Regions from separate parts of the Streptomyces sp. NPDC051172 genome, predicted to be linked through region 1. Evidence: riboswitches for the same ligand, from Rfam matches in the RefSeq annotation. Region 1 holds a riboswitch; each other region holds the start of a gene.
What was found. A riboswitch is a leader RNA that binds a small molecule or an ion and turns the genes downstream of it on or off. The one in region 1 is predicted to bind thiamine pyrophosphate.
Positions count from the first base shown of each region.

Region 1 (4,205 bases):
GGGGGCGCCGGCGGCGACCAGCTTGGCGGTCATGTACGCGAACCAGCGCCCCGGCCGGGTGTCGCGGGTGCGCCGCACGATCGCCGTGTCCGCGGCATGCATGGCGATCCAGGCGCCGGACGCCTCGCGCACCTTGCCGGACAGGCCGTGGTGGTCGGGGTGGTGGTGGGTGATGACGACGCCGTGCACCTCGCCCACCGCCGTACCGCAGGCCGTCAGCCCCTCGGCGAGCGTGTCCCAGGAGGCGGGGTCGTCCCAGCCCGTGTCGACCAGTACGGGCCCGCGGTCGGTGTCGACGACGTAGACCAGCGTATGGCCGAGCGGGTTGTCCGGGATGGGGACCTCGATCGACCGGACGCCTCCGCCGTGGTCGTACACCTGCGTCATGGGCTCCCCAATCACCGCGGACCGGCCACGCTCGGCCCACTATAACTAGAACGCGTTTCGATGGGAGCCCAAGTCACCTGTCCACGCGGTCAACTCGTGTGCGGCCCGTGGACTCCTCCGAGGGGAACTGGTATCAGTGCCGTATCTGATGAACCGTCAGAGACAGGCGCTCCGGGGAGGCAGTCGGCCATGACCGAGCTCGTGGAACACGGACAGCTGTTCATCGGCGGGGAGTTGACCGACCCCCTCGGCAAGGACGTCATCGAGGTGATCTCACCGCACACCGAGGAGGTCATCGGGCGGGTGCCGCACGCCTCGCGGGAGGACGTCGACCGGGCCGTCGCCGCCGCCCGCCGCGCCTTCGACGAGGGGCCCTGGCCGCGGATGACCCTCGACGAACGGATCGAGGTCGTCACCCGCATCAAGGACGCGATCGCCGTACGGCACGAGGAGATCGCCCGTGTGATCTCCTCCGAGAACGGGTCCCCGTACTCCTGGAGCGTCCTCGCGCAGGCGCTCGGCGCGATGATGGTGTGGGACGCGGCGATCACCGTCGCCCGGAACTTCACGTATGAGGAGCAGCGCGACGGCGTGCTCGGGAAGATCCTGGTGCGGCGCGAGCCGGTCGGGGTCGTGGCGGCCGTGGTCCCCTGGAACGTCCCGCAGTTCGTGGCCGCCGCCAAGCTCGCGCCCGCGCTGCTCACCGGCTGCACGGTGGTGCTCAAGCCGTCACCCGAGTCGCCGCTGGACGCGTACATCCTGGCCGACATCACGCGCGAGGCCGGGCTGCCCGAGGGCGTGCTGTCGATCCTGCCCGCGGACCGCGAGGTCAGCGAGTACCTGGTCGGGCATCCCGGGGTCGACAAGGTCGCCTTCACCGGTTCGGTGGCGGCCGGCAGGCGCGTGATGGAGGTGGCCTCCCGCAACCTCACCCGCGTGACACTGGAGCTGGGCGGCAAGTCGGCGGCGGTCGTCCTGCCGGACGCGGACGTGGCGACCACCGTCGCGGGCGTCGTCCCGGCGGCCTGGATGAACAACGGCCAGGCGTGCGTGGCCCAGACCCGCATCCTGCTGCCGCGCTCGCGCTACGACGAGTTCGCCGAGGCCTTCGCGGCGGCGGCGAGCGCCCTGGTCGTCGGCGACCCCCTGGATGCGGCGACCCAGGTCGGCCCGCTCGTGGCGAAGCGCCAGCAGCAGCGCAACCTCGACTACATCCGCATCGGCCAGGAGGAGGGCGCCAAGATCCTCACCGGTGGCGGCCGCCCGCCGGGCCTGGACCGCGGCTGGTACGTCGAACCGACCCTCTTCGGCGACGTCGACAACTCCATGCGCATCGCGCGGGAGGAGATCTTCGGCCCGGTGATCTGCCTGCTCCCGTACGGCGACGAGTCCGAAGCCCTGAAGATCGCGAACGACTCCGAGTACGGGCTCAGCGGCAGCGTGTGGACGGTGGACGTGGCTCACGGCATCGAGGTGGCTCGGCAGGTCCGCACCGGCACGTACTCGGTGAACACCTTCAGCCTCGACATGCTCGGCCCCTTCGGCGGCTACAAGAACTCCGGCCTTGGGCGGGAGTTCGGGCCCGAGGGCTACGGCGAGTACCTCGAACACAAGATGATCCATCTCCCGGCAGGCTGGGAGGGCTGAGTGACCATGGGCGACCGCTGGCACGTCGAGGTCGACCGCTCCGTCTGCATCGGCTCGGCCCAGTGCGTCCACCGCGCGACCGGGGCCTTCCGCCTCGACTCCGCCATGCAGTCGCACCCCGTCGAGCCGGAGACGGACGCCGACGAACGCATCCTGGAGGCGGCGGAGAACTGCCCGGTGGAGGCCGTCGTGATCACGCTGCTGGGGAGTGGGGAGCCGGTGTTTCCGCCGGAGGAGTAGAGCCAGAAAAAGTACCATTTCAGGGGTTTCATTCCAGGTCGGATGTTCTATTCTGGGAATTGGCCTACGGGACGAGTGAGGGAGCCCGAACCGGAGTAGCCGATTCTGGCGTGAAGCAGTCAGTCCGCTGGGACCGACGTCGACGGTCCGGGCTGAGAGGCCGGAAGGCCGTGGATCGCAAGGTCCACGACTGGAAGGCGACCTCCACCACCTGACCCGGGTAGCACCGGCGAAGGGAACCCGTCTCGTAGGTCCTTGGTGTGCCCGCTACGCTCCAGCGGTTGCCGTAGGAGCGATCGGGGCGGGGAAGAGTGCGAAGGTCCGAGGCCAGAAAGCTGATCAAGCAGGCTCGTGAGGCGTGGCAGGCCGAGGCGTGGCCGCGCGCCGCCGGCCTCTACGAGCAGGTGCTCGCCCATTTCCCGGACGAGAAACCGAGCGCCAACTGGTGGTACAACGCCGCGCTCGCCCACAAGTTCCTGCGGAACTGGGCGAAGGCGTACGAACTCGGACGCGAGGCCGCCGCGCGCTCCCCGCGCGGTGAGGGCGACCCGGCGTACTGGAACCTGGGCATCGCGGCGACCATCCAGCGCGACTGGGCCACGGCCCGCGACGCCTGGGCCGGCTTCGGCATCGCCCTCCCCGACGGTGAGGGCGAGATCGTCGGCAGCTTCGGCAACGCATGCGTACGGCTCGACACCGGCGGCAAGCGCGAGGTCGTGTGGATCGAGCGGCTGTGCCCGACGCGGGGGCGGGTGGTGAACGTCCCGGTGACCGGAGGGCGGCGGTACGGCGAGATCGTCGTCCACGACGGCGAGCCGAAGGGGGAGCGGATCCTCGACGGCGTGACCTTCCCCGTCTTCGACGAGCTGCTCCTCTTCGAGGCCTCCGAGCTGCCCACCATGGAGGTGACCGTGGCGGCCGGCGAGGCGGTCGACCTGCGGGCCCTGCTCGACCTGTTCGGCGAGCACGGCTACGGCGCGGAACCGGCCAGCAGCGCCCGCGTGCTCTGCGGCTGCTGCAGCGAGGGCACCCACCAGCAGGACCGGAGCCTGCCGACAGGCGCCCAGACGGTGTCCCTCGCGGCCCCCGAGGAGGAGGCGCGGCGGCTGCTGGCGCAGTGGGCGGACGGCGCGACGATCGGGCGGAGCTGGAGCGGGCTGGCGGCGGTCGGCTGAGACGTGCCCCGGGGCGCCGCCGAACCGCGGCCGGCTTCCTCCGCTCTCCTCAGGACGGTTTCCCGGACGCCTTCGGATCCGTCAGGTCGATCAGCCGGCAGACCGTCTCGATGTCGATCTTGACCTGGGCGATGGAGGCGCGGCCCGAGAGCCAGGTGATCAGGGCCGAGTGCCAGGTGTGCTCGATGACCCGGACCGCGGAGAGCTGCTCGGGGGTCGGGTTCTCCTGGCCCATCGCGTCCAGGATGATCAGGGTGGTCTGGCGGGAGACCTGGTCCACCTCGGGCGAGACGCTGCGGTCGGCGAAGGTCAGCGCACGCACCATCGCATCGGCCAGATGCGGCTCGCGCTGCAGCGCGCGGAAGGCCCGCATCAGCGTCTCGGCGACCCGCTCGGCCGCCGTCTCGCCCTGCGGCGGCTTCTTCCGCAGCGTGCCGTGCATGTGCTCCAGCTGGTCCTGCATGGTGGCGACCAGCAGATGGATCTTGGACGGGAAGTAGCGGTAGAGGGTGCCGAGGGCGACCTGCGAGGACTCGGCGACCTCGCGCATCTGCACCGCGTCGAAACCGCCCCGGCTGGCCAGCTGCGCGCTCGCGTGCAGGATGCGCCGACGACGCGCCTCCTGCCGCTCCGTGAGGGGCGGGGAGGCCGGCTGCGAGGTACGTGCTTCCACCTTGGCCACCTTCGCTTGCGCAGGCATGGATCCCGTTCCGTGACAGTCGGTGAGGGCTGGTGATCGCACCGAGTTTGGCAGGG
Region 1 covers NZ_JBFBBE010000054.1:36,576-40,780, forward strand. The annotation lists gene AB0N07_RS28860 (MBL fold metallo-hydrolase) at 1-387, opposite strand, end outside; gene AB0N07_RS28865 (aldehyde dehydrogenase) at 577-2,034, shown strand; gene AB0N07_RS28870 (ferredoxin) at 2,041-2,274, shown strand; TPP riboswitch at 2,342-2,529, shown strand; gene AB0N07_RS28875 (tetratricopeptide repeat protein) at 2,586-3,449, shown strand; gene AB0N07_RS28880 (TetR family transcriptional regulator) at 3,499-4,149, opposite strand.

Region 2 (4,205 bases), on a different contig from region 1:
GCGATCCAGCGTCGACACCGCGACTGCCGTCGGCACCGCCCTTTGCATCATCCGCGCGGCGTACTCCGCCACCCGTTCCCGGTCGTTCCACAGGGGGAGGAACCATCGGTACGACGAACTCGTAGAGGTGAGCGTCTTCGTCGATCACAGTCTCGAACGTGCGGTGGTACGGCGTGCGGGGATGCTCCGGAAGACCCCAGAACTGGTCGGGTCCCCAGGTGGCGACTTGCTCATTGCTGAAGTAGTCGCCCTCCTGCCCCGGAGTGATCAACCGCGGCTCCACACGGATCAGCGACGGCAGGTAGTTGCCTTCCGGCAGCAGGGATCCGAACGCAAGCAGAATGCCGTCGTCCAGGTCGGAGACCCGACCGGCGAGGCATTCCTGCATGCCCTCCGACGACAGCGTCTGATTGGCGCCCTCCAGCCGCTGGAACAGAAACATCATCGAGGACCAGCAACCTGCGGCCCGGCGCCGACCCCAGTCCCTGGAGCTCGGTCGCGAACCGCAGCCTCGCCTCCGATCCGGGCACTCCGAGCCTGCGCGGCTCGCCCACGACGATGCTCATCATGCCCGTGACCGTATGAGAGCCACCGCCAGGCACCAGACCGCTCCCCACGAAGAGCCGGCCTGTACACCCGGCCGTCGCCGGACCCGGGCCCCACCATGAGCAACGGGCCCGACGACAGGTGGCCGCTCAGTCCGCGATCGGCAGGTACACCCTGTTGCCGCTGGCAGCGAACTCCTTGGACTTCTGCAGCATGCCTTCCGCGACCTCCTCCGGCGACGCCCCCTCGACAGCGCCACCACCGAACCGCTCTGTGATGCTTTGGCTGATCTTCATCGAGCAGAACTTCGGCCCGCACATCGAGCAGAAGTGGGCGGTCTTGGCCGGCTCCGCCGGGAGGGTCTCGTCGTGGAACTCCCGTGCCGTGTCCGGGTCCAGGGCGAGGTTGAACTGGTCCTCCCACCGGAACTCGAAGCGGGCGTCGGACAGCGCGTCGTCCCATTCCTGCGCCCCGGGGTGCCCCTTGGCGAGGTCGGCCGCATGGGCGGCGATCTTGTAGGTGATGACACCGGTCTTGACGTCGTCACGGTTGGGCAGGCCCAGGTGTTCCTTGGGCGTGACATAGCAGAGCATGGCCGTGCCCCACCACGCGATCATCGCGGCACCTATGCCGGAGGTGATGTGGTCGTACGCCGGCGCGACGTCCGTGGTCAGCGGGCCGAGCGTATAGAACGGAGCTTCATCGCAGATCTCCTGCTGAAGGTCGATGTTCTCCTTGATCTTGTGCATCGGGACGTGTCCCGGGCCCTCGATCATGGTCTGTACGTTGAAACGCTTGGCGATCCGGTTGAGTTCCCCGAGCGTGCGCAACTCAGCGAACTGCGCCTCGTCGTTGGCGTCCGCGATCGACCCGGGCCTGAGGCCGTCGCCCAGCGAGTACGTGACGTCGTAGGCGGCGAGGATCTCGCAGAGTTCCTCGAAGTTCTCGTACAGGAACGACTCCTTGTGGTGCGCGAGGCACCACGCGGCCATGATGGAGCCGCCACGCGAGACGATGCCGGTCTTGCGGTTCGCGGTGAGCGGGACGTACGGCAGGCGGACGCCCGCGTGGACCGTCATGTAGTCCACGCCCTGCTCGGCCTGCTCGATGACGGTGTCCTTGTAGATCTCCCAGGTGAGCTCCTCGGCGCGGCCGTCCACCTTCTCCAGGGCCTGATAGAGCGGCACCGTGCCGATGGGGACGGGGGAGTTGCGCAGCACCCACTCACGCGTGGTGTGGATGTTGCGGCCGGTGGAGAGGTCCATGACCGTGTCGGCACCCCAGCGGGACGCCCAGGTCATCTTCTCGACCTCCTCCTCGATGGAGGACGTCACCGCGGAGTTGCCGATGTTGGCGTTGACCTTCACCAGGAACCGCTTGCCGATGATCATCGGCTCGATCTCCGGGTGATTGACGTTGGCCGGCAGTACCGCGCGGCCCGCCTCGATCTCCTGGCGGACCACCTCGGGCGAGACGTTCTCCCGGATGGCCACGTACTCCATCTCCGGCGTGATCTCCCCGCGGCGGGCGTACGCGAGCTGCGTGACCGCCTTGCCGTCGCGACTGCGGCGCGGCTGGCGCGGCCGGCCCGGGAAAACCGCGTCGAGGTTGCGCAGACCACCTCGTGGAGAGGTGTGCTTGATCCCGTCGTCCTCGGGACGGGCGGGACGGCCCGCGTACTCCTCCGTGTCGCCGCGCGCGATGATCCAGTTCTCGCGCAGCGGGGCGAGCCCCCTGCGCACATCGGTGTCGACGAGCGGATCGGTGTACGGGCCCGACGTGTCGTACAGCGTGACCGACTGCCCGTTGGTGAGATGCACCTGACGGACCGGCACCCGCAGATCGGGGCGCGAGCCCTCGACATACGCCTTGTGCCAGCCGATGGACTTCCCGGCCTCCTGGGACTTTTCGCCCTGAATGGGCTGTTCGTCCTGGCTGGAGGCAGGCGTGCGTGCGTCCTTGTTGGTCATGAGACCTACTCCCTACGCCGGCATTACCCGGTAACAGGTTCGGCGGTCGACGCAGCGGTTTCCGTCTGTCGATGTTTCGTGGGGAACATCACTCGACTTCGGTGATGTTCCACGTGAAACATCGCTGGGACGGAGGTCAGCGCCCTCTCAGCCCGGTGCTCCGAGCTCCCGCGTGTGCAAAGGTGCCTCCACGCTAGCGTCAATTCGGGCGCGCTGAACAGAGGGCCCCTGTCGTTCTTGCGATGATCTGGCGGTGACCACGACACATCAGCCCTCCTACCCCCCTCCGGAGCCGCCCCGCGGACATCGCTCCGAAGACGGCAGCCGCCATGGTTCCGGGGCTGGACACCAGCACGGGCCGGGGGCCGGCGCCGGGCACGGTCACGAGGCAGGTGGCGGGCACGGGCCGGGACACGGCCATGGTTCGGGTGGCGGGCACGGTCACTCGCACAGCCACGGTCCCGCGGCTCCGGTCTCCAAGCACCTGCGCAAGGTCATCGCCGCCATCCTCATCCCGTTCACCGCGGCCGTGGCAGTCGGGCTCGTGGTCCTGTGGCCCGGCGGCGCCCCGCCTCACGCACGCACCGGTGTGGGTTTCGACCGGCAGACCCAGCAGGCGACGGTCGCCAAGGTCGTGAGCGTGAGCTGCAAGTCGGTGAACGCCTCGGGTGAGACTGCGACGGGGGACACCTCCACCGCCGAGGGCTCCTCCGCCCAGCAGCAGGCGAAGGGCACCTGCAAGAAGGCGACGATCCGCGTCGACTCCGGAAAGGACAAGGGCCGTACGTTCACCGAGATCGTGCAGCCGGACCAGTCACGGCAGCTGCATGAGGGCGAGAAGGTCGTGGCAGCCTACGAGCCCTCCGCTCCGAAGGACCTTCAGTACTCGGTCGCCGATGTGAACCGCCGCTTCCCCATGGCGCTGCTGGCCGGCATCTTCGCGCTCGCCGTCGTGGTGGTGGGCCGGATGCGCGGCCTGATGGCCCTGATCGCGCTGGCCGTCAGCTTCCTGGTGCTGACCTTCTTCATCCTGCCCGCGATCCTGCAGGGTTCGGATCCACTGCTCGTGGCGGTGATCGGATCGAGCGCCATCATGCTGATCGCGCTCTACATGTGCCATGGTCTGTCGGCCCGTACCTCCGTGGCGGTGCTGGGCACGCTGCTCTCGCTCGTCCTGATCGGCCTGCTCGGCTCCGAGTTCATCGGCTGGGCAGCCCTGACCGGCAACACGGACGACAACACCGGTCTGATCCACGGCCTGTACCCGTCGATCGACATGAGCGGCCTGCTGCTGGCCGGCGTCATCATCGGTTCGCTCGGTGTCCTCGACGACGTGACGGTCACCCAGACGTCGGCGGTCTGGGAGCTGCACGAGGCGAATCCGTCGATGGGCTGGCGGGGGCTGTACCGGGCGGGCATCCGCATCGGCCGCGACCACATCGCATCCGTCGTCAACACTCTCGTCCTCGCCTACGCGGGCGCCGCGCTGCCCCTGCTGCTGCTCTTCTCCATCGCACAGAGCAGTGTGGGGACGGTCGCCAACAGCGAACTGGTGGCGGAGGAGATCGTACGCACGCTGGTGGGCTCGATCGGCCTGGTCGCCTCGGTGCCGGTCACGACGCTGCTCGCGGCACTGGTGGTCGCCGCCGACCGTCCGGGCCGGGAGCAGGCGGCGGGCACGGTGGGCGC
Region 2 covers NZ_JBFBBE010000015.1:83,196-87,400, reverse strand. The annotation lists gene AB0N07_RS12020 (hypothetical protein) at 1-72, opposite strand, end outside; gene thiC (phosphomethylpyrimidine synthase ThiC) at 696-2,516, opposite strand; TPP riboswitch at 2,509-2,698, opposite strand; gene AB0N07_RS12010 (YibE/F family protein) at 2,770-4,205, shown strand, end outside.
Region 2: it holds a riboswitch for thiamine pyrophosphate, as region 1 does, so the genes downstream of both, thiC (phosphomethylpyrimidine synthase ThiC) here and AB0N07_RS28875 (tetratricopeptide repeat protein) in region 1, are expected to answer to the same signal.

Region 3 (4,205 bases), on a different contig from region 1:
GGACCTCGGCCCGTACGCCGGACGGTGTTCGGTTCAGCCTGTTCGGATCAGACGGCGAGCGCCTGGGCCCGGCGCTTCACCTCCGTACCGCGATTCTCGCTCAGTGCCTGCGCGGGGGTGCCGGGCAGGCTGTCGTCGGGGGTGAAGAGCCACTCGATCATCTCTTCGTCGGTGAAGCCGTCGTCCCTCAGGAGCGTCAGGGTGCCGGTCAGGCCCTTGACGACCTTCTGCTCGGCCTCGTCGATGAATGCGGCGGGCACGTGCAGCGCTCGGTTCTCACCTCGGCGTACGGCGATGAGCTGGCCCTCCTTGACCAGCTGCCGCACACGCGTCACCTCGACATCGAGCATCTCTGCGATGTCGGGGAGGGTGAGCCAGGCGGGGACGAGAGCATCGATCTTTGCGTCAATCTCGGTCACGGACTCAAGCCTGCCATCCCGCACTGACAGTCGGAAGCCAGAACCGTCCGACCTGGGGGTTTCGCCGTCCCGTCGGGGCCGCCGTCCGGGTACTACGCCGTGGCCGTCTTCATGGGCCGCGCCGGGTCCACCAGCAGCTCCGGGTCCATCGCGGCGCCCGCCTCGATCAGCCGTCTGCCCTGCGCCAGGTCCCTCGGCCTGCCGACCGCCAGCAGGGCGACCAGGCGGCTCTCGCGCAGCCAGCAGACGGACCAGGCGGGGCCCGAGGGGTCGCCGCGCCACAGGGTCGTGTCGGCGGCGGTGTGATGGCCGGCGTACTGGACGAAGCGGCCGAACTGCTCGGACCAGAAGTACGGGACCGGGTCGTAGACCGCGGGGGGCTCTCCGGTGGCCTCGCCGATGATGTTCGCGGCCACCGTGCGCGGGCCCTGCAGGGCGTTGTCCCAGTGGTGGACCAGCAGACGCTCGTCGTACCGTCCCGAAGAGAAGGAGGCGCAGTCGCCGACCGCGAAGATGTCCGGTGCCGAGGTGCGCAGGTGGGCGTCGGCGACGACTTCGCGGTGCGCGCCGAGCTCGATGCCCGCGCCGGTCAGCCAGGCCGTGGCGGGGCGCGCGCCGATGCCGACCACCACGGCGCCCGCGGGCAGCCGGGAGCCGTCGTCGAGGACGACCGCGCCGGGCTCGATGTACGCCACGCGCGCGTGCGTGCGCAGTTCGGCGCCCGCGTCGGCGTACCAGGCGGCCATCGGTGCGGCCACCTCGGCGGGCAGCGCCCCGGCGAGCGGCCGGTCGGCGGCCTCGACGACGGTGACCGCGCAGCCCGCCTCGCGCGCGGCGGTGGCGAACTCCGCGCCGATCCAGCCCGCGCCGACGACCACGATGTCGTGTTGCCTGGCGAGCACGGGCCGCAGCCGCTCGGCGTCGTCCAGGGTGCGCAGCAGATGCACCCCGGGCACGCCCTCGGTGCCCGGCAGCGTGACCGGTTCCGCGCCGGTCGCAAGGACCAGGACGTCGTACCGCACCGGCCCGGCCTCGGTGTCCAGCTCGTGCTCGCCGGGGCGCACGCCGAGCACCTCGCACCCCAGCCGCAGTTCGATGCCGAGCGCCTCGAAGTCGACGTCGAAGGCGGAGCCCTCGGACTTGCCGAGCAGGACGGCCTTGGACAGCGGCGGCCGGTCGTAGGGCTGATGGGGTTCGGCGCCGATCACCGTCACGGTGCCGGTGAAGCCCTGTTCGCGCAGGGCGACCGCGGTCTGGACACCGGCCATGCCCGCGCCGACGACGGCCACGCGCCGCCCCGGTGACGTGCTCTCTTCCCGCGTCTGCTCGCTCACCTGATCACCATAGACAACTGACTATTTGTCAGTCAGGAGTCGTGCTCAGTGACCTGCTCCACAACACTGGTCCCGCTGCCCGACTGCGACTCCCAGTCCCAGGTCTCCTCCAGTCGCATACGCCCGTCCGGCAGCTCCACGACAGCCGAGACGCAGTGCCCCGAGGACGTCGTCCCGTCGTGCTTGAGCTGTACGTACCGGAAGTCCAGACGGTCACCTGACCGAGTACCCACGAGATGCCCGCGCACGACGTCGCCGCCCGCGTACTCGGCCCAGATCTCGCCGCCCTGCTCGTGGTACGTGAACCGGGTCCGGGTACCCACCTGACCTGGGGCCTGGTCGGCGACGGGGGCGAGGACGAGGCCGTCCAGCGAGCGGGGCATGACGGAAGGCTCCCTTACAGAGGCACGGCGGGTCGGGCTAGGGTGGCCAACGTACAAGCACTCGCGGGAGCCCGGACGCACCGGGCTGAGAGGGAGGCTGGCGGCCTCCGACCGTACGAACCTGATCCGGGTCATGCCGGCGAAGGGAGGGGCTGGACGCCCATGTCGTCACGTACGTCAGACGTCCTCGTCATCGGGGGCGGGATCATCGGCCTGGTCACGGCCTGGCGGGCCGCGCAGCGCGGCTTCGCCACGGCCGTCGTGGACCCCGAACCGGGCGGCGGGGCCGCTCAGGTGGCCGCCGGGATGCTGGCCGCGGTCACGGAACTGCACTACGGCGAGCAGACCCTGCTCGGCCTCAACCTGGAGTCCGCCCGCCGCTACCCGGGCTTCGCGGCCGAGCTCACCGACCTCACCGGCCAGGACCTCGGCTACCGCCGGTGCGGCACGCTCGCCGTCGCCCTGGACGCCGACGACCGCGCCCATCTGCGCGAACTGCACGCCCTGCAGCGGGAGTCGGGCCTTGAGTCGGAGTGGCTGTCGGGGCGCGAATGCCGGCGCCTGGAGCCGATGCTCGCACCGGGCGTGCGCGGCGGCCTGCGGGTGGACGGCGACCACCAGATCGACCCGCGGCGGCTGGCACGCGCGCTGGTGGCCGCGTGCGAGCGGGCCGGAGTCGTGTTCCACCGGGCGTGGGCCGAGCGGTTCCACGTCGTACGGGACCGGGCCTGCGGCGTCACCACGACCGACGGCGCCGAGTTGGGCGCGGGCCAGGTGGTGCTGGCCGCCGGCAGCCTCAGCGGACGGCTGCCGGGCGTCCCGGACGACGTGCTGCCGCCCGTACGCCCCGTGAAGGGGCAGGTGCTGCGGCTGACCGTGCCGAAGCGGTACGCGCCGTTCCTGAGCCGCACGGTACGCGCCGTCGTCCGCGGCAGCCATGTCTACCTGGTGCCGCGCGAGAACGGCGAGCTGGTCGTCGGAGCGACCAGCGAGGAGCTGGGCTGGGACACGACGGTCACCGCGGGCGGCGTGTACGAGCTGCTGCGCGACGCGCACGAGCTGGTCCCCGGGATCACCGAGCTGCCGCTGACGGAGACGCGGGCCGGACTGCGCCCCGGCTCCCCGGACAACGCGCCTCTGCTCGGCCCGACCGAACTGCCCGGTCTGCTGCTGGCCACCGGCCACTACCGCAACGGCGTGCTGCTCACCCCGGTCACCGGCGACGCCATGGCGCACGCCCTGACCACGGGTGAACTCCCGGACGAGGCACGCCCGTTCACTCCCAAGCGTTTCGCGCTCCTGGAGCAGCCCGCATGAACATCTCCGTCAACGGAGAGCCCAGGGAATTCGCCTCCGGCACGGCTCTCGACACCGTCGTACGCGCGCTGACCCCGGCTCCCTCCGGAGTGGCCGCCGCCCTGAACGAAACCGTCGTCCCGCGCGCGCAGTGGCCGTCGACGTCCCTCTGCGAGGGGGACCGCGTCGAGGTCCTCACCGCCGTCCAAGGAGGCTGACCATGGCCGACGACCCCTTTGTCATCGGCGGTACGTCCTTCACGTCCCGTCTGATCATGGGCACCGGCGGTGCCCCCAGCCTCGACGTCCTCGAGCGGGCGCTGGTGGCGTCCGGCACGGAGCTGACGACGGTCGCGATGCGGCGCGTGGACCCCTCGGTGCACGGCTCGGTGCTGTCCGTCCTGGAGAAGCTCGGCATCCGGGTGCTGCCGAACACGGCGGGCTGCTTCACCGCCGGGGAGGCCGTGCTGACCGCCCGCCTCGCGCGTGAGGCGCTCGGCACCGAACTGATCAAGCTTGAGGTGATCGCCGACGAGCGCACCCTGCTGCCGGACCCGATCGAGCTGCTGGACGCGGCGGAGACCCTGGTCGACGACGGATTCACGGTGCTGCCGTACACCAACGACGACCCGGTTCTCGCGCGCAGGCTGGAGGACGTCGGCTGCGCGGCGATCATGCCGCTCGGCTCGCCCATCGGTTCCGGGCTCGGCATCCGCAACCCGCACAACTTCCAGCTGATCACCGAGCACGCGCGCGTGCCTGTGATTCTGGACG
Region 3 covers NZ_JBFBBE010000039.1:44,813-49,017, reverse strand. The annotation lists gene AB0N07_RS23730 (Rv2175c family DNA-binding protein) at 48-419, opposite strand; gene AB0N07_RS23725 (FAD-dependent oxidoreductase) at 512-1,753, opposite strand; gene AB0N07_RS23720 (hypothetical protein) at 1,786-2,136, opposite strand; TPP riboswitch at 2,190-2,301, shown strand; gene thiO (glycine oxidase ThiO) at 2,299-3,453, shown strand; gene thiS (sulfur carrier protein ThiS) at 3,450-3,650, shown strand; gene AB0N07_RS23705 (thiazole synthase) at 3,653-4,205, shown strand, end outside.
Region 3: it holds a riboswitch for thiamine pyrophosphate, as region 1 does, so the genes downstream of both, thiO (glycine oxidase ThiO) here and AB0N07_RS28875 (tetratricopeptide repeat protein) in region 1, are expected to answer to the same signal.

Region 4 (4,205 bases), on a different contig from region 1:
GTCGTCGTGGGTCAGCGCCCGGTAGTAGCCGAAGCCCGAGGCGCCCAGGGAGCGCTGCACCAGCACGGCCGGCGGCAGCACGAGCAGCACGAGGACGGTGGCGAGGACTCCGGCCAGCAGCGCCCACTGCCCGGCCCCGCGCGGCCGCCGCGCCGTGACGTTCGCGTCCACGAGCCGCAGGGCTGTCTCCCGCCGCCGTACGGTCCAGGCGTGCACGGCGAGGATCGCGCCGACGGCGGCGAACTGGACGATCGTGAGCACGGCGGCGGTGGACAGGTCGAAGATCTCCGAGGTCTGCCGGTAGATCTCCACTTCGAGGGTGGAGAAGGTCGGGCCGCCGAGGATCTGCACCACGCCGAAGGAGGTGAAGGTGAACAGGAAGACCATCAGCGCGGCGGCGGCCACGGCGGGCGCGAGCGCCGGCAGGGTCACCTTCCGCCAGGCCCTGAACGGGGACGCGCCCAGCATCCGCGCCGCCTCCTCCTGCCGTGGGTCGAGCTGCCCCCACAGGCCGCCTACGGTCCGTACGACCACGGCGTAGTTGAAGAAGACATGCGCCAGCAGGATGGCCCAGACGGTGGTGTCCAGCCGTACGCCCCACAGCTCGTCGAGCAGTCCCCCGCGCCCGACCAGCGCCAGGAACGCCGTACCCACCACGACCGTCGGCAGCACGAACGGGACGGTGACGACGGCGCGCAGCACCTGCTTGCCGGGGAAGTCGAGGCGCGCGAAGACATACGCGCCGGGGAGCGCGACCAGCAGCGTGAGCGCGGTGGAGGCGAGCGCCTGCCAGGTGGTGAACCACAGGACGTGCCGGATGTCGGACTGCGTGACGACGTCCGCGATCCGCCCGAACTGCCACGACCCGTCGACCTTGAGCCCGCGCGCCACGATCGCGGCGACGGGCCAGGCGAAGAAGGCGGCGAAGAACGCGACCGGCACGGCCATCAGACCGAGCCGCACCGCGCTCCCCGTCCGCCTTTGGCGGACGGCTACTTCAGTACGAGTGACGTCCACGACTTGACCCACTGGTCACGGTTGGCGGCGATCTTCGTCGGGGCCATGGTCTCGGGGTCCTTGGCCGGCTGCCCGTACTTCACGAACTCCGGCGGCACCTTGGCGCCCTCGATCACCGGGTAGACGAACATGTTGAGCGGCATGTCCTCCTGGAACTCCTTGCCCACCAGGAAGTCGATGAACGCCTTCCCACCCTTGGTGTTCCCGGCGTTGCTGAGCAGCCCGGCGTACTCGATCTGCCGGAAGCAGGTGCCGTACGACGTTCCGATCGGCGCGGTCTTCGGCTTCGGGTCGCCGTAGATGACCTCGGCGGGCGGCGAGGAGGCGTAGGAGACGACGAGCGGCCGGTCCGCCTTGGCCTTCTTGCCGCCCGCGGACCCGGAGAACTCCTCGTTGTAGGCCTGCTCCCAGCCGTCGACGACCTTCACGCCGTTCGCCTTGAGCTTCTTCCAGTAGCCCTGCCAGCCGGTGTCGCCGTACTTGGCGGCCGTGCCGAGCAGGAAGCCGAGGCCGGGCGAGGAGGTGGAGGCGTTCTCGGTGACGAGCAGGTTCTTGTACGCGGGCTTGACGAGATCGTCGAGCGTCTGGGGCGGTGCCAGCTTGTGCTTGCTGAAGTACGCCTTGTCGTAGTTGACGCAGATGTCACCGGAGTCGATCGGTGTGACCCGGTGCCGTGCCTGGTCGACCCGGTACTGCGCCTGGATCCGGTCTGCGCCCTTCGCCTCGTACGACTGGAACAGCCCGTTGTCGAGCGCCCGCGAGAGCAGGGTGTTGTCGACGCCGAAGAAGACGTCGCCCTGCGGGTTGTCCTTGGTGAGGATGGCCTTGTTGACGGCCTGCCCGGCGTCGCCGCTCTTGAGGACCTTGACCTTGTATCCGGACTGCTTCTCGAAGTCCGCGAGAACGTTCTTCGAGACGGCCCACGAGTCGTGGCTGACGAGGGTCACGGTCCTGGAGTCCGCCGAGCCTCCACTGCCGGCCGAGGACCCGCACGCGGACAGCGTGATCAGGCCGAGGCCGACCGCGGCGGCCACGAACGTCTTGGTGTGCACTGAATTCCTCCTGGCTGACCAGGAAGAGACGCGGCCCTGCCCGGAAGCGCCGGAGCATTCCACCGGCTTCCGGGCAGGGCGCAACAGCTCGAGTGAAGACCGAACTTCCTACCCAGAATGACCTGGGCAAGGTTCAGAGGGTCTGCGGCCCGGTTGCCGCACTCTCAGCGCTGTGGCGCTCCCCTGTCGGAATATGAAGATGTACGTACCGGCTCAGGCTACCGCTCGGTGGCCGCGAGCTGACCGCAGGCCCCGTCGATCTCCTGCCCACGGGTGTCCCGGACGGTCACCGGCACACCATGCGCGGCGATGGCCTCGACGAAGGCCTTCTCGTCCTCGGGCCGGGACGCCGTCCACTTCGAGCCGGGGGTCGGGTTCAGCGGGATGAGGTTGACGTGCACGGGCTTGCCGCGGAGCAGCCGTCCGAGCCGGTCACCGCGCCACGCCTGGTCGTTGATGTCCCGGATCAGCGCGTACTCGATCGACAGCCGCCGCCCGCTCTTCTCGACGTACTCGAAGCCGGCGTCGAGGACCTCGCGCACCTTCCACCGGGTGTTGACGGGGACGAGGGTGTCGCGCAGCTCGTCGTCCGGCGCGTGCAGCGAGATGGCGAGCCGGCACTTGAAGCCCTCGTCGGCGAACCGGTGGATGGCCGGGACGAGGCCGACGGTCGAGACGGTGATGCCGCGCTGGGAGAGCCCGAGCCCGTCGGGAGCGGGGTCGGTGAGGGCCCGTACGGCCCCGACGACCCGCTTGTAGTTGGCGAGCGGCTCACCCATCCCCATGAAGACGATGTTGGACAGCCGCGCGGGCCCTCCAGGCACCTCTCCGTCCCTGAGAGCCCGCATCCCGTCGACGATCTGGTGCACGATCTCGGCGGTGGACAGATTCCGGTCGAGCCCGGCCTGCCCGGTGGCACAGAACGGGCAGTTCATCCCGCAGCCGGCCTGTGAGCTGATGCACATGGTCACCCGGTCCGGGTAGCGCATCAGCACCGACTCGACGAGCGTCCCGTCGAACAGCCGCCACAAGGTCTTGCGCGTCGTCCCCTGGTCGGTCGACAGATGCCGTACGACCGTCATCAGCTCGGGAAGCAGCGCCTCCTGCAGCTTGCCGCGCGAACCGGCCGGGATGTCGGTCCACTCCGCCGGGTCGTGCGCATACCGCGCGAAGTAGTGCTGCGACAGCTGCTTGGCACGAAACGGCTTCTCGCCGATCTCGGCCACCGCTTCCTTGCGCTCGGCGGGCGTGAGATCGGCAAGATGCCGCGGCGGCTTCTTGGCTCCACGGGGGGCGACGAAAGTGAGTTCTCCGGGCTTAGGCATGGCTGTACCAGTGTCGCAGATCCAATGGTGTGGCCCGCTCCACCAAGAATGCGGGTGAAAGTGAAGCCTCCGGGAGACCGGCGACAGCAACAAGGCCTGCCTAGGTGGTGGTGTGCTCCAGCTTGTCCTTGAGCAACTGCTCGTTGCGCGGCATCTCCTTGCGGACCTGCTGGCGGACGACCAGCGGGAGCAGGATCCTGCCGAGGCCGCGTCCCTCGAAGTCCAGGTCCATGGTCACGTGAGTACGGCGGCCGTCGTCGAGGGGCGTGATCTCGCCGTGGAAGTTGCCCCTGACAGGGCCGTCGATCCCGCGTACGGTCCAGGAGCGCTGCGGTTCGTACTGGGTGCACTCCATGGTCATCGGAATGTCGCGGGCGCCTACGTGCCGGGTGACCCGGACCCGGGATCCGAGTCCGAAGGGGTGGTCGTCGAGCTGTTCGGCGGCGACCGCGCTGAGCTGCCACTCCGGCATGTGGGAGGGGTCGATGATGTACGCCCAGGCGTCCTCAGGACGGCAGTCCACGTCGAACTCCTCATGGATGGTGGACATGGCGCCTCCGCTTCGGGTTCGGGAGATCCCCTTTGAGGGCTTACATCGGAATCGTCCCACTCGGCCGACCGGTGCGCCATCGTCCGGAAAGCCCTCCCGAAGCCTGGAGCCCCCGCCCTCGGAAGGGCAGGGGCTCCACGCGTCACGGGCCGGTCAGCCGGACCCCACGAACAGCACCATCAGCAGCCACACCACCGGCGCAGTCGGCAGCAGCGAGTCCAGCCGGTCCATGATGCCGCCGTGCCCCGGCAGCAGCGTGCC
Region 4 covers NZ_JBFBBE010000005.1:93,691-97,895, reverse strand. The annotation lists gene AB0N07_RS04510 (iron ABC transporter permease) at 1-948, opposite strand, end outside; gene AB0N07_RS04505 (thiamine ABC transporter substrate-binding protein) at 993-2,069, opposite strand; TPP riboswitch at 2,157-2,264, opposite strand; gene rlmN (23S rRNA (adenine(2503)-C(2))-methyltransferase RlmN) at 2,288-3,394, opposite strand; gene AB0N07_RS04495 (SRPBCC family protein) at 3,495-3,944, opposite strand; gene AB0N07_RS04490 (phosphatidate cytidylyltransferase) at 4,098-4,205, opposite strand, start outside.
Region 4: it holds a riboswitch for thiamine pyrophosphate, as region 1 does, so the genes downstream of both, AB0N07_RS04505 (thiamine ABC transporter substrate-binding protein) here and AB0N07_RS28875 (tetratricopeptide repeat protein) in region 1, are expected to answer to the same signal.